Regions from separate parts of the Kluyvera sp. NPDC087067 genome, predicted to be linked through region 1. Evidence: predicted binding sites of a transcription regulator. Region 1 holds the regulator's gene; the other holds the start of a gene.

Region 1 (15,181 bases):
CACAACAGGATCTGGCCGCGGTGTACGCCTGGCTTGATAACGCGCGACAGAGCTAAACAAACGGAGAAAGGTCATGGAGTGGCTACGTCAACGTATTGAACAGCAGGTGCTGGGGCTGACCGGGATTTCGCTTAACGAGATCGATTTCGAACATCCGAAAGGCGAGCCGGGTCTGTTTGGCCCGCAATCGGCTATCTGGCCGGTGCACGGCGATTTTACCTCCATGCTGTGTGGCGGTATCAGCGCCTTGCTGTTGCAGATGCTTCATCCATTGGCGCTGGCGGGAGTCTGGGACCATTCTAACTTCCGGGAAGATATCTTCGGACGCCTGCGACGCACCAGCCAATTTATCTCTGCCACCACCTATGCGACGGTGCCGGACGCCGAGCGGCTGATTGCCAAAGTGAAAGCCATCCATCTGCGCGTAAACGGCACCGATAGCGACGGTTCACCGTATGCCGCAAGCGACCCGGAGCTTCTCACCTGGGTGCACGTTGCCGAGTGCAGCTCATTTATGGCCTCACACCTGCGCTATCGTCGCATCATCGTGACACCGTCACGTCAGGCGCAATATTTTATTGAATCGGCAAGTATTGCTGAACGGCTAGGGGCGGTAAACGTACCGAAAACGCCGCAGGCGGTCGCCAACTATCTGGAGAACATGCGTCCACAGCTTCGCTGTGATGAACGCACTCAGGAAGTGGCGCGCGTGCTGATGACCACCCGTTTGCCGGGGCGATTGACGCAGCCCGCGGGGACGATATTTATCAAGGCCGGTATCGATCTGTTGCCACCCTGGGCTCAGGAGATGTTGGGGCTACGGTTAAGCCCGCTTGAGCAGCGGATAGTGCGCGGTAGCGTTCATGCTATTGCTGCCGTACTTAGACGTTCGGTCAGAAATGGGGCGTATCACTGCGCGTTGCGACGCATGGGCCGTTGAGGAGTGTCGGTGCCGGGAAGGCCGCTGGATGAACAATTAATTAAAATGGAAATGCATCCCATAAAATAAAAAACCGACAATAAATGTCGGTTTTTTTTATCAGATTTTGCAAGCGTCGCCGCAATCATCGTCAGCAATAATCGCCTGTGCCTTCTTGTCTGCGTCGTCCAGACGTTCTGCATTGCGCTCTTGTGCTTCATCCAGTCCATCAAAGACCAGATTATCGAGATCTATTTCCATTCTTCACCTTCATTTTTTCTGTTCTACTCTTAACACAGTATATTGCAAAAATGTTGATGGATGTACTCAGTTGTGACACTGGTCGCGTATTTCGCACGAAGCGCTACCAGGGCGTCGGGAAACGGCTGAAGTGTGAAGTCACGCGGTCATATGCGCACGCATTGTACAAAAAAGAGTCGATAACAGGCGAATACTGGAAACAGGAAAGCATATAACCTTGAAAATGATCACCAGCTCGGAGGGATATGCAATGCAGAAACAGGATCCACAGGCACTAACCAATTTTGATTTTTTGGCTCGCAGTTTTGCCCGTATGCAGTCGCTTGGTCAACCCGTTGATATTCATGCCGTGACGGGAAACATGAGCGAACAGCAAAGAACCTGGTTTGAGGCACGATACGAGCTTTACATACAGCAGGCCACAAGGGCAAAAGAGCGAGCGCTGGAAGTGTGTTAAACGTTAACGGGCACCTGGGTGCCCGTTGTTGTTTCTGATTAATACCGTTATCTGGAAATGCCTACTTAAGCCTGTCCCACGGAATAAGATTATCCACCACTACCGCAAACAAAATCCCGACTAAAAGCCCGTTACTCAGCAAAGGGCGAATGGTCAGCGGAATATCCTGTAGATACACCGGCGGCAAACTCATTAAAAACAGCCCAACAAACAGCGGTAACGCCAGGCGGTAAATATTGCGCGAGGTCAGTTTGACCTGCTGGCTAAAGACCAGGCTTGAAAAGAGCAGGGGTAAGTAGGAGACCAGCATCACCGCGCTGCTGACACCCAGCGTAATGGCGCAGAAGAACTGGGTGAGCGGGGTTACGATGGCGACAATCAGGAATAACAGCGCGCCGTATAAGAATGATTTCTGCGAACTGTCACCCGTTTGTGTGAGCAGGCCAACCGACGACACGAACGGTGAAAAAGGCACCACGGCTAACGGTACGCTCAGCAGGGTAACAAAGCCCGAGACAATAAAGCTCCGACGGTAATGCCCATTATCAGGAGTGGCCTGGGGATAGAAGGTATCCGTACCGCGGAGTGCACCGTAGGTATTACTGATATTCACAAGGCCGGTTATCACTGCGGTCAGAATAATACCCGGCGACAGCGTGCCATGATTGCCCAGCGGGAACCACTGCCAGTGCAGGCTAGCAGAATTAATGTCTGAGCCGCCAAAAAACAGCCGCCACATGGCCCAGCCAATCACCGTGCCGATAAGCAGCGCGTAGCGTGAAATACGTTGGGGTAAAAAGACAATCAGCCCAATAACAAAAAACATCACCGCGACCGCCATAGCAAACGGCGCCAGCGAAAGACTGACGGTAGATTTGGCCATGCCAAAAGGTAGCCCAAGCATGCCCTTAAAAAAGATGGTCGTTAGCTGGGCGCCGAGTAACAGCATAAACACCACCATCACCGATGGCGTGAACAATCGCGCGAGTCGGCTTCCCAACCCGCTGATGCCGATAACGATGGTCATCACGGCGGAGATAGCAATGCCCACCGCCAGACTGCTGGCAATATCGTTCAGCGGCGTGCCGCGTGATGCTTCAGCCAGGGTAATCGTCAGGATGGTTCCCCACCACAGGCCGGTTGGCCCTTCCATAATTGCACGTCGGTGGCCGATAAAGACCTGCAATAAACAGGCAATGGCGGTAGTGAGAAAGGCATACTGCGTTAGCAACAGCAGGCTGCTTTCCGGCAGATGGAAGGCGGAAACCAGCGTCGGAGGCACGACGACGGTGTTGCAAAAGATAAAGAAAAACCATTGAAAACCGGAAAGCAGGTTTTCACGCGTTGGGCGTAGAGTCAGCATGGGGAAGTCCGGCAAATAAACACGACTGTAGCCCTTTTTATCCGGCAGCGGTAAATATCCGCATTAATTGCCTGAAACCGGGAATGAAATGCTGCGAAAGAAGCATGAAATGCATTATTTGTGTGATGAATATTTTGTTGGCATTGATAGCTTCACGATTAATGAAATTCGCTCATAGGTCAGTTCTGATTTCCCCGTCTAATCATTCTTATATCAACGCATTATAATTTTTCCATTCACCCATTAGCGTGGGAGCCGCGGTTTCCCACCTGGAGATATCATCATGCAAAACCCTCTGAATGCTCGCCAGCAGGCGATGATCCCGATTGCGGCATTGGCCGCTCGCGGCGATATGGAAACGTTAACTCTCGCCCTTCACGAAGGTCTGGATGCTGGGCTCAGCGTAAATGAAGTTAAAGAACTTCTGGTGCAGCTTTATGCCTACTGCGGTTTTCCGCGCAGCTTGAACGCGCTGGGCTGTTTTATGGCGGTGGTCAACGCCCGTAAAGACAGCGGGATTGTTGACGAGGAGGGGGCTGAACCCACGCCACCACCTCAGGATTGGGATAGCCTGACTGCGGGCACTGCCACCCAGACGCAGCTGGTGGGGAAGCCGGTGAGCGGGCCGCTATTTGATTTTGCGCCAGCCATCGACGTGTATCTGAAGGCGCATCTGTTTGGCGATATCTTCCAGCGTGATGTACTGGACTGGCCCGCGCGCGAGCTGGCTACGCTGTCAGCGCTGGCGGCCATTACCGGTGCGGAAAGTCAGCTGAAAAGCCATTTTGCGATTAGCCAGCATAACGGCATCACCACGGAGCAGTTGCACGCTTTCGTCGCCGTGCTCGCCGCGAAATGTCCTGTCGATATTGCCACCCATGCTCACGCGGTGCTAAGCCAGTATCTGAACGACTCATCGTCTAAAACGGCGCGCACTGATGCGGGGCTAAACGCGGCATTTGAGGGCAATAGCGTTTTTCCGCGCGGTGAGAAAAACGAAGCCTACGCGAAATATTTTACCGGCACTAGCTATCTGACCATGCTGTCGCGTGAAGGGGTCACGATCGGCAACGTCGCGTTTGAACCGGGCTGTCGTAACTTCTGGCATATCCACCATCAAGGCGGGCAGATTTTACTGGTCACCGGCGGTCGCGGTTGGTATCAGGCATGGGGGGAACCGGCCCGTGAGCTGAAAACGGGTGACGTGGTGAATATTCCGCCGGGGACAAAACATTGGCACGGCGCCGCGCACGATAGCTGGTTTGCCCACATTGCGGTAGAAGTTCCGGCATCCGGGGCGTCAAACGAATGGCTGGAACCGGTGAGTGATGAAGAGTATTCGCGGCTACCCTAGCGCGGCCACCTTCGCGAGCGAGGTTGCAGTGGCGTAAAGTGCGCCTCGCTGCTAGCCTGAATAGTTGAGGTACCCGGTGAGACGCCGGGTTTAGCATCGACAAATCAAGGATCTCCAATGAGCGAAGTGAAGATAGTAGCCACTCTAACCCCCTTCCCGGAACATATCGAAACCATCAGAAAAGCCGCCCAGGACATGGTGCCACTGACGCATCAGGAGTCGGGATGTTTGCAGTACGATCTGCATGAAAGCCATGCGGTGCCGGACGTGCGAAACCTGGCCAATAAAGGGGCCGTCTCTTTTGTATTTATCGAGCGATGGAAATCGGAAGACGATCTGGTCAAGCACGTCGCGATGTCATACCACGATGATTTTCTTGAGATATTAGACGGTAAACTGGAAAGTCTGAACGTACAGCGCTTAACGAAGCTTTAGCGAGAAGAGAAGGGAATATGCACCATATCAGAAAGATATGGTGCGTCTGAATGGACTCGAACCATCGACCCCCACCATGTCAAGGTGGTGCTCTAACCAACTGAGCTACAGACGCAGAATGGTGCGTTTAATTGGACTCGAACCAACGACCCCCACCATGTCAAGGTGGTGCTCTAACCAACTGAGCTATAAACGCATTAATGGTGCGTCTGAATGGACTCGAACCATCGACCCCCACCATGTCAAGGTGGTGCTCTAACCAACTGAGCTACAGACGCATTGTTGCTTGTGGCAACGGGGACGAATATTAGCGGCACTCATGGGTTGTGGCAAGCGGAAAATGTTTGATTTCACGCGACTGGAGAACTTTTGCCCATCTGTGCGGCTTTTTACCGCAATACGCTAGATTGCGTTGATCTCACAGGCTTTTAGCGATGGCTTTTTATCCTGAATACCCCTTTTGCTGGCAAAAACATTTTGTCATTCTTTGTTGAAAATAGAAATGTTATGTTATAGCGTTTTCTCTCGGTTATTGACGAAGGGAAATTCACGGGTGAAACAATCAGCTAAAATCGTCGCGATGGCCGCGGCGTTAATGGTCAGCGGTCAGGCGTTGGCTCATGGGCATCACGATCATGGTGTGCCGCTAACCGCAACGGAGCAAAAGGCGGCAGAAGGCATTTTTAAACTCAGCGATGTAAAAGACCGCTCGCTCTCGGACTGGGAGGGAATGTGGGAATCGGTTAATGGTTATTTGCTATCAGGTGCGCTGGATCCCGTGTTTAAGCAAAAGGCGGATAAAGACAAAAGTAAAACCTTTGCTGAGGTAAAAGAATATTACCGCAAAGGTTACGCCACCGATGTAAACATGATTGGGATCGAAAATGGTGTGATGGAGTTTCATGTCGGAGATAAGGTCAGTGCCTGCCAGTATCGCTATGCTGGATTTAAAGTCCTGACTTATGCCTCCGGTAAGCAGGGAGTACGTTATCTGTTCGAATGTCAGCAAGCCAACACCGGGGCCCCGAAATTCGTACAGTTCAGCGACCATACCATTGCACCGCGCAAATCGGCGCACTTCCATCTCTTTATGGGCAATCAATCTCAGGATGCATTGCTTGAAGAAATGGATAACTGGCCGACCTATTATCCATACCAGTTGACCGAAAAGCAGGTGGTCGATGAGATGCTCCATCACTAAGAGCCCATCCCATTAGGCTATTTTATTCGCCATTTTGGCACCGGGCAGTGCTCGAAATCCTCACGTACTACGTGTACGCTCCGGTTTCTCCGCGCTGTCCGGCACCAAACTGGCTTCAACAATTACGCCTACTGGGATAGGCTCTAAGCGTCAGTGATACCGCCGCTTAAAAAGAAAAAACGCCGGGTAAACCCCGGCGTTGTGCTGTTTTCTCCCAGCCCGCGGGAGATTAGCGGGACGCCCGCTTGAGAATCACCGTCGCAGGCTGACGTTGCAGGAAGCGCATGCGTAACATCATCATCACTGCCGCAGACGTCAGGCCGATAATAAAGCCCCACCAGAAGCCAGCTGGCCCCATTCTGTCGACCACCAGATCGGTCAATGCCAGCACGTAGCCGCACGGCAGACCGAGTACCCAATACGCGGTGAAAGTAATAAAGAAGATGGAACGTGTATCTTTATAGCCGCGCAAAATCCCGCTACCGATAACCTGAATTGAATCGGAAAGCTGATAGAGGGCCGCCAGTAACATCAGCTGCGCCGCCAGCGTGACAACCTCAGGATTGTCGTTATACAGCAGGGCGATGTGTGTACGCATCAGCGTCGTGAAAATAGCGGTGCACATCGCCATACATATTCCGACACCCAGGCCTGTGCGGGCGGAAACCTGCGCGTCAGGCGTCGAACCTTGCCCAAGGCGGAAGCCCACGCGAATGGTGACGGCCGCCGCAAGCGACATCGGCAGTACGAACATCAGCGAGCTAAAGTTCAACGCAATCTGATGCCCCGCGACATCGACAATCCCCAGCGGGGATACCAGCAGGGCAACCACGGCGAACAGCGTCACCTCGAAGAAAAGCGCCAGCGCGATGGGTAAACCCAGCGTTGCTAACCGTTTCAAAATAACCGGGTCAGGGCGGGTGAAACGATCGCTAGTACGGATATCACGCATGGAACCGGCGTGACGCACATAATAGAGCATGCTAAAGAACATCACCCAATACACCGATGCCGTCGCCACGCCGCAACCCACGCCGCCTAATTCCGGCATTCCAAAGTGGCCGTAAATAAAGATGTAGTTCACCGGAATATTAACCAGCAGGCCAATAAAGCCCATCACCATACCCGGCTTAGTTTTAGCCAGCCCTTCACACTGATTACGTGCGACCTGGAAGAACAGATAGCCCGGTGCACCCCACAGTAGTGCGCGCAAATAGCCGACGGCTTTATCCGCCAGCGCCGGGTCAATATTGTGCATAGAGCGAATAATGTAGCCCGCATTCCACAGCACCACCATGATGAGGATGGAGACAAATCCGGCGAGCCAAAAACCCTGACGGACCTGCATGGAAATACGTTCGCGTCGGCCCGAACCGTTAAGCTGTGCAATGACCGGCGTCAGCGCCAGCAGCAAACCATGACCGAAAAGGATGGCGGGTAGCCAGATTGATGTCCCGATGGCGACCGCAGCCATGTCGGTGGCGCTGTAACCCCCGGCCATGACGGTATCGACAAATCCCATTGCCGTTTGGGCAACCTGCGCGAGGATTACCGGGATTGCCAGAGCTAATAACTGACGCGCTTCGACAAAATACTTCTGCACGTGAACACCTGTATTGTTGTTATTTATTCTCGCCGTACAGCGAGTACGGGAGACAGAAAAACCGCCTTAACCGGCAGCAAGAAGAATAAATAGAGGAATTTCTCCGTTATTGTAGCGAGGATTTGCTATTAATCTAGTCAAAAAATCAGCGGTAGGGCGTGGAAGGTAGCAACCTGAATTATCAACTGCTATTGTGCGTAACAGATGAACCGGTATACCCGTCATACTTCAAGTTGCACGTGCGTTGGCTTTCCTCGTTCACCCCGGTCACTTACTCAAGTAAGCTCCCGGGGATTCACTGCGTCGCCGCCTTCCTGCAACTCGAATTATTTAGGGTATAACGTCGCGAAATAAATGAATAACAGGAGTTAACTGCATGTTCACTGGTATTGTGCAGGGCACGGCGAAAATCGTGTCCATTGATGAAAAACCAAACTTTCGTACCCACGTGGTTGCGCTGCCGCAGCATATGCTGGCGGGGCTGGAGACCGGCGCGTCGGTCGCCCACAATGGTTGCTGCTTAACGGTCACCGACATTAATGGCGACCTGATAAGTTTCGATCTGATGAAAGAGACGCTGCGCATTACAAACCTGGGCGATGTGAAAGAGGGTGACCTGGTCAACGTTGAGCGTGCGGCAAAGTTCAGCGATGAAATTGGCGGCCATTTAATGTCCGGTCATATTATGACTACCGCAGAAGTGTCGAAGATCCTGACTTCCGAAAATAATAAGCAGATCTGGTTTAAAATTCAGGATCCGGCGCTGATGAAATATGTGCTGTATAAAGGCTTCATCGGTATTGATGGGATAAGTCTGACGGTAGGGGAAGTGACTGCTACGCGTTTTTGCGTGCACTTGATTCCAGAAACACTCGAACGCACTACGCTGGGTAAAAAACGTCTGGGCGACCGCGTGAATATCGAAATTGATCCGCAAACGCAGGCGGTAGTCGATACCGTAGAACGCGTGATGGCGGCAAAAGAAGTGGCAGCAAAGCAGCTTACCGCGGAATAACCACAGATTCCTGATACCTGGGTTGCATTGAAAAACGCCTGCGCCAGAACGGCACAGGCGGTATGGGGTTAACGCGCGACGCGCAGACCTTTTTCAACTCCGCGAGAGAACACAACCTGCCATAGCTGAATATCTCGCGCACGGAAAGCACCCGCGCAGGCGTTGAGATAGTAGCTAAACATCCGTTTGAATCGTTCGGAATAGTTGTCCGCAATCTCCGGCCAGCTGGCAAGGAAACGTTCGTACCATGCCATCAGCGTCGTATCGTAGTCAGCGCCAAAGTTGTGCCAATCTTCCATCACGAAGTGAGGTTCACTGGCGTGTGCTATCTGGCGTACTGAGGGTAAACAGCCATTCGGAAAGATGTATTTGTTGATCCACGGGTCAACATTACTGTCGGTTACCTTCGATCCAATGGTGTGCAGTAAGAATAAACCGTCCGGTTTTAAATTACGGTCGACCACTTTAAAGTAGGTATCGTAATTTTTAGGGCCCACGTGTTCGAACATGCCGACGGAAACGATGCGGTCAAACTGCGCGTTGAGGTCGCGATAATCCTGCAGCAGAATCTCGACATCTAACCCTTCGCAGCGAGCCTGAGCCAGCTTTTGCTGTTCAGCGGAGATGGTCACACCCTTCACGCTAACGCCGTGATTTTTCGCCATATAGGCGGCAAGTCCACCCCAGCCGCAACCGATATCTAAAACCTGCATACCCGGTTCGAGCTGCAGTTTCTGGCAAATTAACTCAAGTTTTGCCTGCTGCGCCTCTTCAAGCGTTTGCGCATCTTTCCAGTAAGCGCAGGAATACTGCATGTAAGGGTCTAGCATACGGCTAAAGAGATCGTTGCCCAGATCGTAATGTTCCTTACCGACCTGCCAGGCTCTTTTGCGCGTTTGTAAATTGAAAATACGGGCACCGGCGACGCGGAGCGTATCTTTGAAATGATGAGGGATTTGCTGTTCGAGTCCGGCGCGTAGCACCTGGTCGAAAAAGATATCTAAACGGTCGCATTCCCACCAACCGTCCATATAACTTTCGCCGAGGCCCAACGAGCCTTCTTGTAAAACACGTTTGAAAAACCGGGGATTTTTGACCTGTATATCGCAGGGGGCGTTGCCATTAATTTCAATGCCTGCTCGACTGAGCAATTCGCTAACGATACGGTACCAGTCATCTTCCGGTATATTGACTTCTTCTATACACGATGTGCTCATAGCCTCTCCATCCCGACCTGTTGATCAGAACCTTAAAACAGCGTAGACGCTTTTTTCTGGTTTGTGAGAAATGTCACGAAAAATTCGTGAGTCTGCTATCCGACGTAACATAGAGAAAGGGAGAATCCCTTGCTGAAAGCCAGTCCATGGTTTAACGGGTGGCATCCTGCCGCCGCTCAATAACAATAATGTATATTAATTATGTGATGCCGATCCAGTATAGGACGCTAAGTTTATTGATTCAACTAAAAATCTTAGCGTCCTAACGATTTATCATGGCATTGATATGGATGATGATTAGGCGTGAGAAGTACTCTGTTCAGCAGCGCGCTCTTCACCACGCGCGGCCCGCTGCATTCTGTAACCTATCGCCGCCAGCAATACCGTCACAAGCATCACGCAAGTGGTGGTCAGCAGCGGGGTAGCAATCAGCGTGGACACCGCAAGGCTTGCGAGGAAACACAGGCCCAGCTGTAACGTATTCTGTAGCGCAGCCGCCCGGCCGGTTGCCTGTGGGAAGGGTTTCAGGGCCTGAGCGACGACGATAGGATAAATCCCCCCGTTAGCGATAGCCATCACGCAGAATGGGATAAGTATTGCGGTCAATGAGGCATTTTCCATCAGACCCGCTCCCCACGTACCTATGACGCTTAGGGCATAAACAACCAGCAGCCAGGGTAGCAACTGAGAACCCTGCCATTTTTGCAGCGCGGCGCGACAGCCGTAGCCGCCAATCAGGAACGCGATCGTCTGCGGAACGTAGCTCAGGCCGATAACGGTTGGGCTATAGCCCATCTCATGCAGAATAAACGGCGAACCCGTTAACCATGCGAAGAAACTCGCCGAGCAGGCGGCGTAAATCAGAACGTTACCGCGATAGTCTTTGCTGCGCAGCAGGCGCATAAAGGTCAGTTTCTCTTCGCTGGTGGGGCTTTTCTTATGTGCGGGCTTCAGACGCAATGCCGGTAGCATCAGCACCAGGGTAATGATAAATAATGCCGCGAAAATAGCCTGCCAGTCGAAATGGACCAGTAGCCAGCTCCCCAGAAGCGGGGCGAGGGCAGGAGACAGGCCAACCAGCGGCATTATGGTGGCGAAGATACGGTTTGTGCGCTGTGCGGGATAATAGTCGGTGACCATTGCCTGCCAGGTCACGGCAGCCGCGCAGACGCCGACCGCCTGCACGAATCGCAGCACCAGCAGAGTCGTCCCGTCGCGCACCCACAGCATCCCCAGGCAACCCACGGCAAAAATAGTTAAACCGGTCAGCAAAATAGGCTTACGCCCATAACGGTCAGACAGCGGCCCCCATAACAGCTGGGCAACCGCAAAGCCTGCAAGGAACAGACTGAGGCTGGCGCTCACGGCGGAGGCCGGCGTTTGCAGGTCTTCCTGAATGGCCGCAAAGGCCGGCAAATACATATCTGTTGCCAGAAAACCCAGCACGCTCAGCCCTGCTAGCCAGACTAAAAATCCTTTCCCCGGTTGCATAATACGACCTTTCTATCATCAATAAACAATGCCGCAGAGTGTAGAGAGTGCATTGGTGGTTGTGAAACGCTAATATTTGAGTCATGGATTCAAAATTTTTGCAGGCAGAAAATGTGGTCTGAATATTCTTTGGAAGTGGTTGATGCCGTGGCGCGTAACGGTAGCTTTAGCGCGGCGGCGCAGGAGCTTCATCGCGTGCCTTCTGCTGTGAGCTATACCGTCCGCCAGTTAGAAGAATGGCTGGCGGTGCCGCTGTTTGAACGGCGCCATCGGGATGTGGAACTTACGCCTGCGGGCGTTTGGTTTTTGAAAGAGGGACGGTCTGTTATCAAAAAAATGCAGATCACCCGTCAACAGTGTCAGCAGATTGCCAACGGCTGGCGGGGGCAACTGGCTATTGCGGTAGACAACATCGTTAAACCGGCGCGAACGCGACAGATGATTGTAGATTTCTATCGTCATTTTAACGATGTCGAGCTTATCGTTTTTCAGGAGGTATTTAACGGCGTGTGGGACGCGCTGGCGGATGGTCGCGTGGAATTAGCGATTGGTGCCACCCAGGCTATCCCGATTGGCGGACGTTTTGCTTTTCGTGATATGGGGATGCTTAACTGGCATTGTGTGGTTTCCCATGCCCATCCGCTCGCCCAAATGGACGGGCCGCTCAGCGATGATGTGTTGCGCAACTGGCCCTCACTGGTGCTTGAGGATACGTCTCGTTCATTGCCTAAGCGCACCACCTGGCTTCTCGATAACCAGAAAAGAGTGGTTGTCCCCGATTGGGCATCTTCGGAAACGTGCATTTCCGCAGGGCTATGCGCGGCAATGATCCCCGGACATCGGGCGCAGCCGTGGCTTGATAGCGGTGAGTGGGTCGCCTTAACCTTAGAAAATCCGTTCCCGGATGCCGCCTGTTGCCTGACCTGGCAGCAAAGCGAAGCCTCGCCGGCGCTAAGCTGGCTATTAGAGTATTTAGGGGACAGTGAGACGTTAAACGATGAATGGCTGCGGACGCCGGAATAGGGCGTCCGCATAGGGACTTAACGGCGATAGTCGCGGAACGGGCCGTCAGCCACGGAGCGGCGCTCGATGAGGCGTGGATGGACCTCAATTGACTGCGACTCCTCACGCTTACTGACGATACGATCCATCAGCATATTGAAGGCCGTTTCGCCCAGCGAGTCTTTTGGCTGGTGAATCGTCGTCAGCGCAGGCGTAAAGAAGCGAGAGTTGCGCACGTTATCGTAGCCGATAAGCGAGATGTCCTGAGGAACACGAAGCCCCATTTCATCGGCTGCACACAGCGCGCCCATTGCCATCACATCACCGCCGCAGAAGATTGCGGTGGGGCGAGGGTGCTGGGACAGGATTTGCTGCATTGCGCGATAGCCTGATTCTGGCTCAAAATCGCCTTGCACAATCCAGTTGGCCGGGACGTTAATCATCGTCTCTTCCATCGCTTTCATAAAGCCTGCCAGGCGGCCCGCGCCGGTGTTACGCTCCAGCGGCCCTGGGATAACGCCGATATCACGATGCCCACGTTCCACCAGGTAACGACCCGCCATATACCCGCCTTCAAAGGCGTTATCAATGACTGAGTCAGTAAAGTCGGCTTTGGCTTCACCCCAATCCATAACCACCATCGGGATGTTGCGATACTCTTCGAGCATCGACAGCAGCGATTCCGGGTACTCAGAACACATCACCAGCAGGCCATCTACGCGCTTTTGCGCCATCATTGACAAATACGCGCGCTGCTTTTCCAGATTGTTCCACGCATTGCCAAGGATCAGGGTATAGCCTTTCTCAAAGCAGTTCTTCTCAACGGCTTCGATGATTTCAGCAAAGTAAGCCGCCTCGCTACTGGTTGCCAGCAAACCAATCGATTTGGTGTGGTTAACCTTGAGGCTGCGCGCGACGGCGCTTGGCGAGTAGTGCAGCTCTTTAATCGCTGCCCATACCGCTTCACGCGTGTCTTCAGCGACAAAACGGGTTTTGTTAATAACATGTGATACGGTTGTAGTGGAAACGTTTGCGCGCTTCGCTACATCTTTAATTGTTGCCATTCCATCTCACTCCAGACCCTGGCCTGCCCCTGAAAATACCGAAAGGAAAACGTTTGCCTTCACACACCCTGGTACAATCTTGCAGATTGCATTTCGCCGGGAAAACGATACAGGACGACAGGAGGGGGTCAATGGCCGGTTCGCTTATAAATAAGCGTCGAATTTTGACTTATCCTGACGCAAAGTGGAAGAACAAAAACCATCATCCTGCTAAATCTGTGAAGATTTTTGCGATTAAGTGTGCAAAAATGATTAAACGCAGTTTTACTGTGGTAATCAAAAGGAGAAAAATTGATGAGCACCGACCTTAAGTTGTCACTCGGTACTACCTTCGTTGCGCTCGCGCTGATCGTCGCGGCGGCGTTTACCGCGATATTGCATTAATCCCCCTGTGAGGGAGCATTCGCTCCCTCTCGTTTTATTGTTATCCAAATAGCAATAATCTTTTGCTGTTTTGTACACTTCTGTTTTTCTGTGATTGCTGTCATGCTTTTGCCCCATGTTGTCATGCCGCGTACTGCGTATGGCTTAGCGGAGCTTTTGTATGAAAATGAATTTTCCTTTATTGGCGTTAGCCATTGGGGCTTTTGGTATCGGCACCACCGAATTCTCGCCGATGGGACTTTTGCCGGTTATCGCGAAAGGGGTTGATGTTTCCATTCCTGCCGCCGGTATGTTGATAAGCGCCTATGCCGTTGGTGTGATGGTAGGCGCGCCGCTAATGACCCTGTTGCTTTCGCATCGCGGTCGCCGTAATGCGCTGATTTTCCTGATGGCTATCTTCACCCTCGGCAATGTGCTGTCGGCGTTCTCGCCGGACTACACCACCTTAATGGTGTCGCGTATTATCACGAGCCTTAACCATGGTGCTTTCTTTGGCCTGGGTTCAGTGGTTGCGGCAAGCGTGGTGCCAAAGCACAAGCAGGCCAGTGCGGTTGCAACCATGTTTATGGGGCTGACCATCGCGAATATCGGCGGTGTGCCTGCTGCAACCTGGCTTGGAGAAACCATCGGCTGGCGTATGTCGTTTATGGCCACCGCAGGGCTTGGCGTAATCGCTATTTTAAGCCTGTGGTTCTCGCTGCCAAAAGGTGGAGCGGGGGAGAAGCCGGATGTGAAACGCGAACTGTCTGTGCTGGTGCGTCCGCAGGTGCTCTCTGCGCTGTTGACCACGGTACTGGGGGCAGGGGCAATGTTTACCCTCTATACCTATATCTCTCCGGTATTGCACACCATCACTCATGCCTCGTCAGGTTTTATTACCCTGATGCTGGTGCTGATAGGCGTGGGCTTCTCTATCGGTAACTACCTGGGCGGTAAATTCGCTGACCGCTCCGTGAGCGGAACGTTGAAAGGTTTCTTGCTGCTGTTAATGGTTATCATGTTGGCTATTCCGTTCCTTGCGCAAACGCAGTTAGGGGCGGCGGTGAGCATGGTGGTATGGGGGGCGGCAACCTTTGCGGTGGTGCCTCCGCTACAGATGCGCGTGATGCGCGTGGCGCATGAAGCTCCGGGCCTGTCGTCATCGGTCAATATCGGCGCGTTTAACCTGGGTAATGCGCTGGGCGCGGTAGCCGGTGGCGCCGTGATTTCAGGCGGTATGGGCTATAGCTTTGTTCCGGTGATGGGGGCAATCGTGGCGGGGCTTGCGTTGTTGGTGGTGGTATTGAGTAGCCGCAGTCGCGGTGAAGAAGCGCTGGCGAGTCAGTAAGTCTATAAAAACGCAGAAGAGGAACTCTTCTGCGTAATGGATAAAACCCGGCGGAAGATGGCCGGGTTTTTTGCAACTTATGCAGCCA
Region 2 (15,181 bases), on a different contig from region 1:
ACTGGGCATATTCATCCGGGAATAATGCAAACCAACCGAATACTAATGAGAAAACCAACACAGTTGTTAGTGTTGGAAATATACGTCTTATACGACGTACATAAAAATCAACAAAGGAAAAACTATCATTGTTAAAGTTTTTAAGAATAATTAGTGATATGAGATACCCTGAAATAACAAAAAATATATCTACACCAACATACCCGCCTGTGATGGAATCAGGAAATGCATGAAATAGGACAACAGGTATTACAGCTAATGCACGTAAGCCATCAATATCTGGTCTATATTTAGGATGAGTTGAATTGCTAGCCACTGGAATAGTCCGTTACGATGAAATCGACGCAGATGCTATCACAACTATCCCACTACAGCCACAGCTTGCTTGTTACCATACCTTCAACGTAACACTTTCACATGCGCCACACATACCAATGTGTAACCTCAAACCGTTACCTATGAAATTTAGTAGGCTCTAACCTCAACGCTAATCGCCATAGTTGAAACCTCCGTTGATTTCTTTATCGCCCTGTAGCGCAACCTTCGGACAAGGATATCCTAACCACAACAAATTAAATCATCTTGCCGAAGTTTTATACTCTACCGCGAAAGTAAAATCATTAATCATCATTTTTATAAAAAGTGCTCGCCCCCGGAATCGGCTTCTTTTTATAATTTAACTTTATTCTAATACTCAACAACAGTTATTAAGGTATTTTCTAATAAAAATATCGATATTTATTAGCAATTATCTGTTAATATATTTCTTTAAAAGACATTGTCATTTTTTATCACGGCCTTTATTCCACTAAATAAATATAAAGCAACCTGAAAGAAGTGTTCTGATTAAATGTCACTTGATAGTAGATATAATTAATTCTAATGGGTAATTAATTGGATCTGACTTTTTTAAAAAATTCAGTTGCATTGTTATGGCAAAGAATATACGACATCATATAATCTGTGGCTGCCAATGTTCTTCAACTAAGATGTACAGTGCTAACATTAGCTTTACCTATGCGTTCCTGTTCTTCTCATCTACTACCTATATCAAAGCCTTTCAGACCTTGCCGAGCGGAACACTTTTGAGTTATTACATGACTCTTTGAGTTGAAATGGTGCGCCCTGCAGGATTCGAACCTGCGGCCCACGACTTAGAAGGTCGTTGCTCTATCCAACTGAGCTAAGGGCGCACTGGGGAACTTCTTGATGGAGTGAAGCGCGTGGAATTATACGGTCACAGACAGTTGAGTCAATCCATTTCCATGCGAAACCTGCACTGAATGTGGAGATGGATAAACTAACGCCAACTATCGCTCAAGTCTTCAACAAAACGACTTTCCGGTGAAAACTCGCAAACGATAACTGACAGCGAGCCTCGCATCTGACAAAATATGTCCATCCCCCCTTCGTTAATGACAGATGGAATAATTTCCCTGATGGCAGCAAAGATTATTGACGGTAAAACGATTGCGCAGCAGGTGCGCTCTGAGGTTGCGGAAAAAGTTAAGGCTCGCATTATAGCCGGAAAACGCGCCCCTGGGCTGGCCGTTGTGTTGGTTGGCAGCAACCCCGCATCGCAAATTTATGTCGGCAGCAAGCGTAAAGCCTGCGAAGAGGTGGGCTTTATCTCCCGCTCCTACGATCTGCCGGAAACCACCAGCGAAGCTGAACTGCTGACGCTGATTGATACTCTGAATGCCGACACCACTATCGATGGCATCCTGGTGCAGCTTCCGCTGCCTGCGGGTATTGATAACGTGAAAGTTCTGGAACGTATCGACCCGGACAAAGATGTTGATGGTTTCCATCCGTATAACGTGGGTCGTCTGTGCCAGCGCGCGCCGCGCCTGCGCCCATGCACCCCGCGCGGTATTGTGACGCTGCTTGAGCGCTATAACATCGACACCTATGGTCTGAACGCCGTGGTAATTGGCGCGTCCAACATCGTGGGTCGTCCAATGAGCATGGAGCTGCTGTTGGCTGGCTGCACTACCACCGTGACCCATCGCTTTACCAAAAACCTGCGCCACCACGTCGAAAACGCCGATCTGTTGATCGTGGCAGTTGGCAAACCTGGCTTTATTCCGGGTGAGTGGATCAAAGAAGGCGCCATCGTGATTGATGTCGGGATCAATCGCCTTGAAAGCGGTAAAGTAGTCGGCGATGTGGTGTTTGAAGATGCCGCCGCGCGCGCGTCTTACATCACCCCGGTACCGGGCGGCGTTGGTCCAATGACCGTCGCAACCTTGATTGAAAACACCTTACAGGCGTGTGAAGAGTATCACGACGTGGAGAAGGCATAAGATGGCAACATTTTCTTTAGGTAAGCATCCGCATGTGGAACTCTGTGACTTACTAAAACTGGAAGGCTGGAGCGAAAGCGGCGCACAGGCGAAACTCGCCATTGCCGACGGTCTGGTCAAAGTTGACGGTGTGGTAGAAACCCGCAAACGCTGCAAAATCGTTGCAGGCCAAACCGTGAATTTTGAAGGCCATAGCATCACCGTAACGGCGTAAGCCCCACCGGTCACCCGGCAACGCACCGCGATGCCGGGTTCATTTTTGTGCAATTTCAGAATTACGCCCTGCTGCATAAAATGCCTCAAGCAGCGATACTCTGTACTCCTTTGGCTGAAACGGATTACAGATGCCAACCATCATCACTCACGCCGCCGTCCCGATTTGTCTGGGTTTAGGTCTTGGCACTCGCGTTATTCCACCACGCTTGCTTTTTAGCGGCATCGTCCTTGCAATGCTGCCCGACGCCGACGTGCTGGCGTTTAAGTTCGGCATTGCCTACGGCAACGTATTTGGCCATCGCGGCTTTACCCATTCGCTGCTGTTCGCTTTTCTGGTTCCTCTACTCTGCGTAGTGATAGGCCGACGATGGTTTCACGCAGGGCTTGTCCGCTGCTGGCTGTTTTTGACGGTGTCACTGCTTTCACACAGTTTGCTGGATTCAGTCACGACAGGCGGTAAAGGCGTCGGCTGGCTGTGGCCGTGGTCGGATGAACGCTTTTTCGCCCCGTGGCAGGTGATTAAAGTGGCCCCCTTTACGCTTTCTCGCTATACCACGCCGTATGGGCATCAGGTGATTTTGTCGGAGCTGATGTGGGTATGGCTACCGGGTGTAGTAGTGATGGCATGCCTGTGGTGGCGTCGGCGGTGAGTCTGGGGGGCCGGGGCGGGCGACCTTTTTACGCCGTCATCCGGCGCTCCCAAAAATGATACTACGGGCAAAGTGAAGCCCATCACAAATCATCACACCCGGCGCCCCGCTTTCGCAACGCTAAAACGTATAGCCGATACGTAATTCATTGATTAATAAAACCCTAAAATCATCGTCGTTGTAATCAATACGATAATCATATCAATAACAGCATTTATCGAATTGGATTGGCAATCAACGGTTCCCCAGAATAGCGCGAAACATCCCTGATTCTGGAGTTCCTATGTCACCGTCAATCCTCAACAATGCCCCTTATGAAGCCGTCGACATCCTTCGTGCTGCCAAACCTGGGTTTACTCCGCGTATCGCCCTTATCCTCGGCTCAGGCCTCGGTGCGCTGGCTGACCGCATGGACAATAAAACCACGCTCTCCTATGAGGAACTTCCGGGCTTCCCGGTTAGCACCGTCATTGGCCATGCGGGAGAAATTGTCATGGGGACGCTGCACGGCGTACCGCTTATCTGCATGAAGGGGCGCGGTCATTTCTATGAAGGTTTAGGCATGGGCATCATGACCCAGGCGGTGCGCACCTTTAAGCTGCTGGGCTGCGAGTTTATGTTCTGCACGAATGCTGCCGGTTCGCTTAATCCCGCCATTCCAGCCGGCAGCCTCGTCGCCTTAAACGACCACATCAATACCATGCCCTCCACGCCGATGGTTGGCCCCAATGATGACCGCTTCGGCCCGCGCTTCTTCAGCCTGGCAAACGCCTACGATAAGGATTTGCGCACCCAGCTTCATCAGACGGCCAAAAGCCTTGAAATTCCCCTTCACGAGGGCGTTTTCGTCTCTTATCCTGGCCCGAATTTCGAAACCGCCGCTGAGATCCGCATGATGCAGCGTATGGGCGGCGATGTGGTCGGTATGTCGGTCGTCCCGGAAGTGATTGCCGCGCGCCACTGTGGGCTGAAGGTGCTAGCGGTTTCCGCCATCACCAATATGGCAGAAGGGCTGAGCGATGTAGAACTCTCGCACGAGCAGACGCTGAAGTGCGCAGCCATGGTGACCGACGACTTTATCCGTCTGATTGGCCAGTTCATAAAACAGTTAGCCTAATCCTCGAATGTTCGGCGGGCAGCCTCCTGCCCGCCTGGAGAGATATTTATGTCAGACACCTCATTTTCTCGTGCGAATTTAAATGCCGTCTCGTATCTGAGCTATTACTTTGTCGGCGCGCTTGTTTCTACGCTGGGCATCGTGCTCGGCCCGTTGTGCGCGGCATTCCATAAAGATCCAAGCTTTATCGGTCAGGTCTTTACGCTGATGAATATCGGCATGTTTATCCCGATTATGCTGGGCGGTATCCTGATGCGTAAATGGGGGCTGCAAAAGCCGCTGGTCATTGCAGCGGCAGTGACCGTCCTCATTAGCGCCATTCTTTTTGTTTCCCCTACCCTGACCCTGTTCAGCTTTGCGGTCGCTGGTATCGGCGCCTGTGGAGGGATTTTCATGACCATCGGGAGCTATCTGGTCGTGCGCATTAATCCCGATGAAAAGAGCCGTTCCTCAAGCCTGATTTTTACCGACTTCTTTTTCAGTCTTGCTGGCGCAACGCTCTCCTTCCTGCTCGCCTGGCTATTCCGCATGGGGGCAAGCTGGGTTGCGATGTACGGGATCATGGGAGGATTGGGCGCACTCATGCTGGCGCTGACGGCCCGCTGCCGCTTTCCAACCACCGAGGCGGCTGCGCCAGAACAGCGCAGCGTAACCGCCGCACGGGAGCCGTGGGGGCCATCAATTTATTTGATCTGCTTTGCGCTGTTTGCCTTCTTACTGGCTGAACCTATCTTCACCATGTGGACGCCAGGCTATCTGCAATTCCGCTTTCATCTCCAGCCACAGGACGCGGCGCTGTATACCACCGTCTACTGGGTGGCTAAAGCGATTGGTCTGTTCCTTAATCAGTTCACCGTGAAGTGGATGAAGCTACGCACCTTCCTGCTCGGCTGCACCTGCATCGGTCTGGCGGCCATTACGCTGATTGCCAACAGCGGTAATACCACGCTGATTCTGCTGGCCTGCGGGGTGTTCGGTTTCTTCAACTCCGGGCTGTTCTCAGGGCTGATGAGTTACGGCTCGCTGCAGGTGAATCAGAGTTCACCGACGCTTATCTCCGCCCTGCTCACCTGTGGCACCGTCGGTACACTGCTGTTTGCCAGCGTCTCTTCCCTGGTCAACGGCCACTTCGGCCTGCACGGCGCGCTCAATACCGCGACGATAGCCTATACGATACTGTTAGTGGTGCTGGCTGTTGCTATCGTTTGTAGCCGCGCAGAACGTCTGCACACCACCGCGCAGGCGGTTGTTTGACAACAAAAAAGGAGGGAGGCATCATGGCCCTCCCTCCTTTTTTTCCCGAACAGTCAATGAACGATGCCTTGACCAATAATCGTATTAACATCCGCGCTCTACGTTATTTTCAGGCTCTTGCCGAAGAATTACATTTTGGGCGAGCTGCCGCGCGGCTGAACATCTCCCAGCCACCGTTAAGCATGCAGATCAAAGAGCTGGAAGAGACGCTGGAAACCAGACTGTTCGAACGAACCAGTCGTAAGGTTGCGTTGACTCGTGCAGGTCAGGTGTTAAAAACTGAGGTGGACCGAATCCTCAACGCCACGGAGCAGTCACTTAACTACGTGCGTCAAATTGGCCGCAGCGAAAACCAGCACATCAGCATCGGCATTGTCGGCAGCGCACTGTGGGGGACGCTACTGACCCGGCTCAAAAAATTCAAAGCCACGCATCCCGACGTTGACTGGAGCCTGCATGAGCTGTCACAGCATCAGCAAATCGACGCCCTGCGCGCTCGCACCATTGATATCGCCATTAACCGCAACGTCCTGCCTTATGCGCAAGCCCATATTCGCAACCAGCTCATCTCCCATGAATCCGTCGCACTTGCCGTACCGGACACCGATCCGCTGGCCCAGCTGAAAGTTGTACCGTTAAGCGAACTCGCCACAAGGCCGCTTATCTCGCTGTCTTTCCAGCAAAGCGATTTTGCGCGTCAGCTTTATGACCGCTGTGCGGAAGCCGGATTTTACCCGCTCATCGCACATCAGGTGAATGAACCGCAAACGGCGCTGGCGCTGGTGAGCGCGGGAATGGGCGTGTCGTTGTTGCCGGAGACCTGCGGGCTTATCCACTGGCCAGGCGTGCGTTTTTTACCGCTGGAGGAAGCCGTACCGGCGGATCTTTATGCCTTGTGGTATGACGAACCGCTAACTGAGCTGATGACGGCGTTTGTGGCGGGGTTACAGGGGCATTAACACGAAGGGAGCCCCGGAGTCGGCGCTACATTTCGATGTAGGCCGGATAAGGCGAAGCCGCCATCCGGCACTACCGGGTAAATTGCCGGATGGCGGCTTCGCCTTATCCGGCCTACGTGCAGAGTTACTTACGACGCCAGGTAGTACCCTGCGGGCCATCTTCCAGCACGATATTCATGGCGTTAAGACGATCGCGCGCGGCGTCGGCTGCCGCCCAGTCTTTGGCTTTACGTGCATCAAGACGCTGCTGGATCAGCGCTTCAATTTCTGCGACTTCACCATCATCTGCCTGCGCGCCGCTTTGCAGAAATGCTTCCGGCTCCTGTTCCAGCAAGCCCAGCACTGAAGCAAGCTTACGCATGTGTGACGCCAGCGCATTAGCGGCGTGCGCATCTTCCGTTTTCAGGCGGTTCACTTCGCGGGCCATATCGAACAGTACCGAATAGGCTTCCGGGGTGTTGAAATCGTCGTCCATTGCTTCAATGAAGCGCGCTTCAAACGCTTCGCCACCCGCCGCCGCCACGGATTTATCGGTGCCACGCAGCGCGGTATACAGACGTTCAAGGGCCGAACGGGCCTGCTTTAAGTTTTCTTCACTGTAGTTCAGCTGGCTACGATAATGGCCGGACATCAGGAAGTAACGGATGGTTTCCGCATCGTAATATTTCAGCACATCACGTACGGTAAAGAAGTTGCCCAGCGATTTAGACATTTTCTCACGGTCAACCATCACCATGCCGGAGTGCATCCAGTAATTCACGTATTCGCCGTCGTGCGCACAGGTCGACTGCGCAATTTCGTTTTCATGGTGCGGGAACATCAAATCGGAACCGCCGCCGTGAATATCAAAATGGTTACCCAGCTGTTTGCAGTTCATGGCGGAACATTCAATGTGCCAGCCCGGACGGCCTGCACCCCACGGGGATGGCCAGCTTGGTTCACCCTCTTTGGACATTTTCCACAGCACAAAGTCCATCGGGTTACGTTTAACGTCAACAACGTCTACGCGCGCACCCGCCTGTAGCTGGTCCAGATCCTGACGTGACAGCTTGCCGTAATCAGCATCGGTTGGCACGTCGAACATCACGTCACCGTTGTCCGCCACGTAGGCGTGGCCTTTGGCGATGAGCTGCTCGGTGATTTCAATGATTTCAGGAATATGGTGGGTTGCACGCGGCTCCTGATCCGGACGCAGAATATTCAGCGCGTCGAAATCGTTGTGCATTTCAACGATCATGCGGTCAACCAGCGCCACGAAGCTCTCGCCGTTCTCATTGGCACGTTTGATGATTTTGTCGTCAATGTCGGTAATGTTACGCACATATTTCAGCTTATAGCCAAGAAAACGCAGGTAACGTGCGACGACATCAAAAGAGACAAACGTACGACCATGGCCGATGTGACAGAGATCGTAAACGGTGATACCACACACGTACATACCGACTTCACCGGCGTGAATAGGCTTAAATTCCTCTTTTTGGCGCGTCATTGTGTTGAAGATTTTTAGCATCGAGAATTCCATGTTTACGTGTGTGAACCGGGCTTTCGCCTGAAACGGCATATTCTACCCGTAATTCAACCCGGAAGCAGCACACAATGCAAGGTGATCGATGTGCACGGTTATGCTATAACAAGCACCTATATGCCGCTTAACTGCGGGCTAAAGCACCATACTAAACGGAACAGGATGCAGAAATGGTTACTTTCCACACTAATCACGGCGATATCGTCATCAAAACGTTCGACGACAAAGCGCCGGAAACAGTCAAAAACTTCCTGGACTACTGCCGCGAAGGTTTCTACAACAACACGATTTTCCACCGTGTTATTAATGGCTTTATGATTCAGGGCGGCGGTTTCGAGCCTGGCATGCAGCAGAAAGAAACCAAAGAAGCCATCAAAAACGAAGCGAACAACGGTCTGAAAAACACCCGTGGTACGCTGGCAATGGCGCGTACCCAGGCTCCACACTCAGCGACTGCGCAGTTCTTCATCAACGTTGCGGACAACGATTTCCTGAACTTCTCCGGTGAAAACCTGCAGGGTTGGGGCTATTGCGTATTCGCAGAAGTGGTTGAAGGCATGGACGTTGTTGATAAGATCAAAGGCGTGTCTACCGGTCGTAGCGGCATGCACCAGGACGTACCAAAAGAAGACGTTATCATTACTAGCGTGACCGTCAGCGAGTAATTGGTGGCGACACTTTTTATTGCAGACCTGCATCTGCAAACCCAGGAACCGGCGATTACCGCCGGTTTTCTGCGTTTTTTACACGGTGAAGCGCGCAGCGCCGATGCGCTGTACATCTTAGGCGACCTGTTTGAAGCCTGGATTGGCGACGACGATCCTAATCCGTTGCACCGTGAAATTGCCCGTGCGATAAAATCCCTGACTGATTCCGGCGTCCCCTGCTACTTCATTCATGGCAACCGGGATTTCCTTATTGGTCGCCGTTTCGCGCACGAAAGCGGCATGCAGTTGCTCCCTGAAGAGAAAGTGCTCGACCTCTACGGCCGCCGGGTGCTGATTATGCACGGCGACACGCTGTGTACCGACGACCCGGGCTATCTGGCGTTTCGCGCCAAAGTTCACACCCCGTGGATCCAGAAACTGTTCCTCGCCTTACCGCTGTTTATCCGCCGCCGCATTGCGCAAAGAATGCGCGACGACAGCAAGGCCGCGAACAGCAGCAAGTCGATGGAGATTATGGATGTCAACGCGCGGGCCGTGGTTGAGATCATGGAAAAGCATCAGGTGCAGTGGCTTATTCATGGGCATACCCATCGCCCGGATATCCATACCCTGACTGCCAACGGCGAAATCGCTCATCGTGTCGTGTTGGGTGCCTGGCACACGCAAGGCTCTATGGTGAAAGTCAGCGCCGACGACGTCGAGCTTATCCCCTTCCCGTTTTAATTTTTCCATCTGATTCCCCCTCAACCTGCTTACGCAACCGTTTTCCTTGCCCATTTTCCGTGGTATTCTCTGTGGCCTCTAAGTCGTGTGCAGCACACCCACAGGAGTTTTCAGACGCATGTCTTCGCGCAATAATCCGGTACGTATCGCCATCGTGATGGGGTCCAAAAGCGACTGGGCTACCATGCAGTTCACCACAGAAATCCTCGATATTCTGAATGTTCCTCACCACGTTGAAGTGGTTTCCGCCCACCGCACCCCCGATAAACTGTTTAGCTTCGCCGAAGCGGCAGAAGAGAACGGTTATCAGGTGATTATTGCCGGTGCCGGCGGTGCTGCGCATTTACCCGGAATGATTGCCGCCAAAACGCTGGTGCCCGTGCTGGGCGTGCCGGTACAAAGCGCGGCGTTAAGCGGCGTCGACAGTCTCTATTCTATTGTGCAGATGCCGCGCGGTATTCCCGTGGGCACGCTGGCAATTGGTAAAGCGGGAGCGGCCAACGCTGCCCTGCTCGCGGCGCAAATCCTGGCTCAGCATGATGCGGAACTGCATCAGCGTTTGCAGGCCTGGCGTAAAGCACAGACCGATGAGGTGCTGGATAACCCCGATCCGCGAGGTGCGGCATGAAACAGGTCTGCGTATTGGGCAACGGTCAATTAGGCCGTATGCTGCGCCAGGCGGGTGAACCGTTAGGAATTGCCGTCTGGCCCGTGGGTCTGGAAGCCGATCCGGCTGCTGTGCCCTTCCAGCAAAGCGTGATTACCGCCGAGATTGAACGCTGGCCGCAAACCGCGTTAACCCGCGAACTGGCGGAGCATAAGGCTTTCGTCAACCGTGACGTCTTCCCGATTATTGCTGACCGTCTGACGCAAAAGCAGCTTTTCGATAAGCTCGGCCTTGCCACCGCGCCGTGGCAGCTTCTGGCGAGCGTCGAGGAGTGGCCTGCGGTCTTTGACCGTCTGGGCGAGCTGGCTATCGTTAAGCGCCGTACCGGCGGCTACGATGGCCGCGGCCAGTGGCGTCTGCGCAAAGACGAAACCGCACAGCTGCCGGACGACTGCTACGGCGAGTGCATTGTCGAGCAAGGGATCAACTTTTCCGGTGAAGTCTCGCTGGTTGGCGCTCGCGCTCATGATGGCAGCACCGTATTTTATCCACTGACGCACAACCTGCATCAGGAAGGGATCCTGCGCATGAGCGTTGCCTTCCCACAGGCGGATGCAAAACAACAGGCGCAGGCCGAAACGATGCTTTCGGCAATTATGCAGGAGCTGGACTACGTTGGCGTGATGGCGATGGAGTGTTTTGTTACCCCCGCCGGGCTGCTGATTAACGAGCTGGCGCCGCGCGTACATAATAGCGGTCACTGGACGCAAAACGGGGCGTCAATCAGTCAGTTCGAGCTGCACTTACGTGCGATAACCGACCTGCCCCTGCCGCCGCCGGTGGTCAACAGTCCTTCGGTGATGATTAACCTGATCGGCACCGGGCTGAATTACGATTGGCTGAAGCTGCCGCTGGTGCATCTGCACTGGTACGACAAAGAGGTGCGTGACGGGCGTAAAGTTGGCCACCTGAACCTCAATGACAGCGATACCGGTCGCCTGAGCGCCACGCTGGAAGCGCTGGTTCCTCTCCTGCCCGCCGAATACGCCAGCGGCATTGCCTGGGCGCAAAGTCGTCTGAAATAGGCCTTTAGTGCCGGGGAGCAAACTTACGCTTCCCCGGCCCCCTCATCAAAGCGTAAAATCCTCTCTTAACCGCAACACTCCCCCGTTGGTATACAGAAGGATTTCCCCATGAATAATGGGACGGATTACTGCGCTATTCTGCGCGCAGAAACGCCCATCATTGACGTTCGCGCCCCCGTCGAATTTGCGCAAGGCGCGATGCCTGCCGCCGTCAATCTACCGCTGATGAACGACGATGAACGCGCCGCCGTGGGCACCTGCTACAAACGTGAGGGCGCCGATGCCGCGCTGGCGCTGGGGCATAAACTGGTCGCTGGAGAAACGCGTCAAAAGCGCATTGAGGCATGGCTTGCCGCCTGCGCTAAAGCGCCACAAGGCTACTTATGCTGCGCACGCGGCGGGCAGCGTTCACATATCGCCCAAAGCTGGGTTAAAGAACAGGGTATTGATTATCCGCTGATTGTCGGCGGCTACAAGGCGCTGCGTCAGGCGGCGATTCAGGCCACCGAGACGCTGGTGCGCCATCCGATCGTGCTGATAGGCGGCTGCACCGGCAACGGCAAAACGCCGCTGGTGCGCGAACAACCGTTAGGGATCGATCTCGAAGGGCTTGCCCACCACCGAGGGTCGTCGTTTGGCCGCACGCTAACGCCTCAGTTTTCTCAGGCGACCTTTGAGAATCATCTGGCGACCGCGCTGCTTAAAGCCGCATATCAGCAGGACAACGTTCGCTGGGTGCTGGAAGATGAAGGCCATATGATCGGCGCGAACCATCTGCCGGAATGCCTGCGCGATCGTATGGCGCAGTCGCCGATCGCGGTGGTTGAAGATCCGTTCGAACTGCGTATAGAGCGCCTGCGTGAAGAGTATTTCGCGCGCATGCATCATGACTTTATCGCCGCCTATGGCGAAGAACAGGGCTGGCAGGAGTACAGCGAATATCTGCATCATGGGCTGTTTGCGATCCGCCGCCGTTTAGGGCTCCAGCGCTTTGCAGAATTGACCGCCGCGCTCGATCTGGCGCTCGCAGAGCAGCAACGCAGTGGCTCCACCGAAGCGCATTTTGCCTGGCTGGTACCGCTGTTAAACGACTATTACGATCCGATGTACTGTTATCAGTTAGAGAAAAAAGCGGACAAGATTGTGTTTCGCGGGACGTCGGAAGCGGTCATAGAATGGTTGGCGGCAAGTCTGTGAATGACCCAAAACAGTAGCCCGGCCAAAGGCAGTGCGCCGATCCCGGGGTCGGCTAAACGCCTCGCCCGGGCTACAGGATAACGTAGCCCGGCCGAACGCAGTGACGCCGGGAATGCCCCAGCGTCACTTTTAGACGATTAGAAATCGTAACGCAGACGGACCAGGTTCATATCACCCAGGTCGTCGGTGCTGGAGGTAAAGACGTGTTCGTAATCAACACGGAAACCATAATCCAGCTGGAAGCTAATACCCACACCGTTGTCGATGCGCTGGTAGTTGCGACCATTCACGTATTCAATACGGTCACCCATGAAGTATGGCTGAACAGATTTAAGCGCATACTGGCCAACCGGGATTTTGTAACCCGCGAAGTATTCCACACCCCAGGCATCACCCGCGAAATAGTCGTTAACAGACGATTTCTTGGTGGTCATGAAGTTCTGATACCAGCCGCCGCCAACAGAGAAGGTCCAGTTGTCAGGCGTCCAGCTTAATGCGGTACCAACGATATTTTGATCGTAGGATTTGCTGTCATTGTTGTAGGTGGTGTTCATTTCAGCACGGGTATAGTTCCATGCAGTACCCCAGGTGAGGTCGTCGGTGATATGGTAATCCACACCCAATGAACCGCCGCCTTTACGTTTGTAAAGCAGGCCGTTGTTTTTGTTTAAGTCATCGTTGAACAGATAAGATGCGTAGAGATCGACATCGCCAACGGTTTTCTTATATTTCAAAGATTTACGGGTACGATAAGAACCATCGTAGTCGCCGTTAATACCGTTACCTGGAGCCTGGGCAATCATGTCATAGTCCCAGATATCGGTTTTCGCGCCCACCACATCGTAGTAGATGCTGTTTTGTTGACCGAAGGTCAGCGTACCCCAGGTATCGCTCTTCAGACCGGTGTAAAGCATACGACGAGTGGTGTCGTTAGCACCTTCAGCGTAGTGGTTATCCCAGTCAAATACCGCAGGGATGTTCACGCCGAGTTCGTAGTAGCTCACCCAGCTAATATCATCGAACAGGTAATAGTCTGCTGCGAAACGGAAACGAGTACCGCCGTCAAAACCGTTACGTTTGTAACCGTTTTTGCCGTCATTACCGTTCATGTTCTGGAACTGTGGACGAATACTGCCGCCCACGGTGAAGTTCAGACGACTTAGTGGATTGCCAGCCTGAGGATCCTGCTTAAGCAGGGTAATTTCAGCCTGGGATGCAAAAGACGTCAAAGCCACTGCAGCACCGATCGATAACGCCAGTGCTTTCATTTTTATAGTCATTATTTTTCCTTGATAGATTGTAAGCCAACTATCTGGCGCACAAATATTATCGTTTATTAATAAATTACACCTCGCTGATTTTTAATAAAACGTGCGCTTTAGGTTTCCAGATTTACCCAATGGTGCCATAAAAGCGGCAAAACGATGAAAAGATAGGCAATTTGCGAGGGTGAGGAGAATTGCGTTATCCGGTCGAATGCAGTGACGTCGGGGATGTGGAGTAATAAGCCGCGGTGCCGATCCCGGGGTCGGCTTAACGCCTCGCCCGGGCTGCAGGGTAATGTAGCCCGGGCGAACGTAGTGACGCCGGGAATGTAGACGTACTAGCTGGCGAACTGGCGGAACAAGGCGCGGCCTTTCAGGAGTCGCAGCCCCAGGCCCACGCCGCAAAGCGACAGCAACACCGCCCCGCACAGCGGCAATGCCACCCATAAGCGCCAGTCCGGCGACCATGGGAAATCAAACACTTTGCTCTGGAGCATCGCCAATGCGGTTTCAGCACCGATAGCCGCCACCAGGCCAGAAATCGCCCCCAGCAGCGCAAACTCCGCCAGTAACGTCGCGCGCAGCAGCGGCTTGCTGGCACCGAGCGTACGGTAAACCACCAGCTCCTGATGGCGCTGACGCATCCCAACCTGAACCTGCGCGAGCAGCAGCAATACGCCACAAGCGGTCACCAGCACCACCATCACCTCCAGTGCCCGGCTCACCTGCGACAGCACTTGCCCCACCTGTTTTAAAATCGCGCCAATATCGAGCAGGCTTACCGTCGGAAACTCGCGATTGAGCTGGGTCAAAAGCGTAGTACCGCGATCCCAGCGGAAGCTGGTCAGCCAGCTTTGTGGCTGACCATCCAGCGCGCCGTCCGGGAAAATAAAGAAGAAGTTAGGCCGCAGACTCTCCCAATCCACTTTACGGATACTGCTTACGGTGGCGCTGAAGTCCTGAGTATCGCCAGTAAAGGTCACGCTATCGCCGAGGCCAATCTTGAGGCGCTGCGCCAGCCCTTCCTCTATAGACACTTCACCCTTTTTCGGCGGCCAGACGCCCGCCACCAGCGGGTTATGCTGCGGTCGCTGGTTTTGCCAGGTTAAGTTGAGCTCCCGGTTGAGCGATTCATCTTTATTGCCTTCTGTACTGTGGTTATTTATCTGCGTCAGACGGGCGCGGACGATCGGATAGAACGCCGCCGGGATCACCTGATGATCGGCAAGAAAGGCCTTCACCTCGCCGACCTGCTCAGGGGCGATGTTAATCAGGAAATAGTTCGGGCTTTCCGGCGGAAGCTGCTGTTGCCAGCGAGCCAGCAGATCGCCCCGCAATACCAGCAACAGGGCCAGAAGCATGAACGAGAGCGAGAATGCCGCAAGCTGGCTTAACGTTGACCAGGGCTGGCGTAATAAACGGTTGACCGCCAGACGCAAAGGCAGCGCGCGCAGCGTCAGGCGTTTTAGCACTTTCAACAATAGCCAGCCCACCAGGCCACACAGAGCTGCCAGAACCACCGCGCCGGCCAGCACCGACCACAACAGGGGATTTGCGCCCATCAGCCACGCCAGCAGCGCGACCGTCACGGCGCACACCAACGGCAGAT

The links. The regulator PurR, encoded in region 1, represses purine synthesis genes. The targets are predictions, from matches to a motif close to CANGCAAACGTTTGCNTG.
Region 2: purE (5-(carboxyamino)imidazole ribonucleotide mutase) is a predicted target of PurR. The motif match lies at 9,449-9,466, and genes of this name have one in related genera.

The regions. Positions count from the first base shown of each region.
Region 1 covers NZ_JBIUZS010000001.1:685,374-700,554, forward strand. Annotated here, with positions in the region: gene ACIPDS_RS03290 (NAD(P)-dependent oxidoreductase) at 1-56, shown strand, start outside; gene ACIPDS_RS03295 (oxygenase MpaB family protein) at 74-940, shown strand; gene ACIPDS_RS03300 (hypothetical protein) at 1,040-1,180, opposite strand; gene glgS (cell surface composition regulator GlgS) at 1,431-1,637, shown strand; gene ACIPDS_RS03310 (uracil/xanthine transporter) at 1,699-3,000, opposite strand; partial or broken gene ACIPDS_RS03315 (carboxymuconolactone decarboxylase family protein) at 3,284-3,883, shown strand; gene ACIPDS_RS03320 (cupin domain-containing protein) at 3,905-4,354, shown strand; gene ACIPDS_RS03325 (putative quinol monooxygenase) at 4,472-4,789, shown strand; tRNA gene ACIPDS_RS03330 (tRNA-Val) at 4,828-4,904, opposite strand; tRNA gene ACIPDS_RS03335 (tRNA-Val) at 4,909-4,985, opposite strand; tRNA gene ACIPDS_RS03340 (tRNA-Val) at 4,991-5,067, opposite strand; gene zinT (metal-binding protein ZinT) at 5,370-5,990, shown strand; gene mdtK (MdtK family multidrug efflux MATE transporter) at 6,220-7,593, opposite strand; gene ACIPDS_RS03355 (riboflavin synthase subunit alpha) at 7,970-8,608, shown strand; gene cfa (cyclopropane fatty acyl phospholipid synthase) at 8,677-9,825, opposite strand; gene punC (purine nucleoside transporter PunC) at 10,123-11,316, opposite strand; gene punR (DNA-binding transcriptional activator PunR) at 11,428-12,339, shown strand; gene purR (HTH-type transcriptional repressor PurR) at 12,357-13,382, opposite strand; gene ACIPDS_RS03380 (YnhF family membrane protein) at 13,677-13,766, shown strand; gene ACIPDS_RS03385 (MFS transporter) at 13,927-15,093, shown strand; gene sodB (superoxide dismutase [Fe]) at 15,171-15,181, opposite strand, start outside.
Region 2 covers NZ_JBIUZS010000004.1:260,726-275,906, reverse strand. Annotated here, with positions in the region: gene ACIPDS_RS12890 (acyltransferase family protein) at 1-316, opposite strand, end outside; tRNA gene ACIPDS_RS12885 (tRNA-Arg) at 1,117-1,193, opposite strand; gene folD (bifunctional methylenetetrahydrofolate dehydrogenase/methenyltetrahydrofolate cyclohydrolase FolD) at 1,440-2,306, shown strand; gene ybcJ (ribosome-associated protein YbcJ) at 2,308-2,520, shown strand; gene ACIPDS_RS12870 (metal-dependent hydrolase) at 2,651-3,172, shown strand; gene xapA (xanthosine phosphorylase) at 3,456-4,289, shown strand; gene tsgA (MFS transporter TsgA) at 4,338-5,543, shown strand; gene ACIPDS_RS12855 (LysR family transcriptional regulator) at 5,567-6,502, shown strand; gene cysS (cysteine--tRNA ligase) at 6,627-8,012, opposite strand; gene ppiB (peptidylprolyl isomerase B) at 8,198-8,692, shown strand; gene lpxH (UDP-2,3-diacylglucosamine diphosphatase) at 8,696-9,418, shown strand; gene purE (5-(carboxyamino)imidazole ribonucleotide mutase) at 9,537-10,046, shown strand; gene purK (5-(carboxyamino)imidazole ribonucleotide synthase) at 10,043-11,110, shown strand; gene mnmH (tRNA 2-selenouridine(34) synthase MnmH) at 11,219-12,307, shown strand; gene ACIPDS_RS12820 (porin) at 12,445-13,587, opposite strand; gene ybbP (putative ABC transporter permease subunit YbbP) at 13,911-15,181, opposite strand, start outside.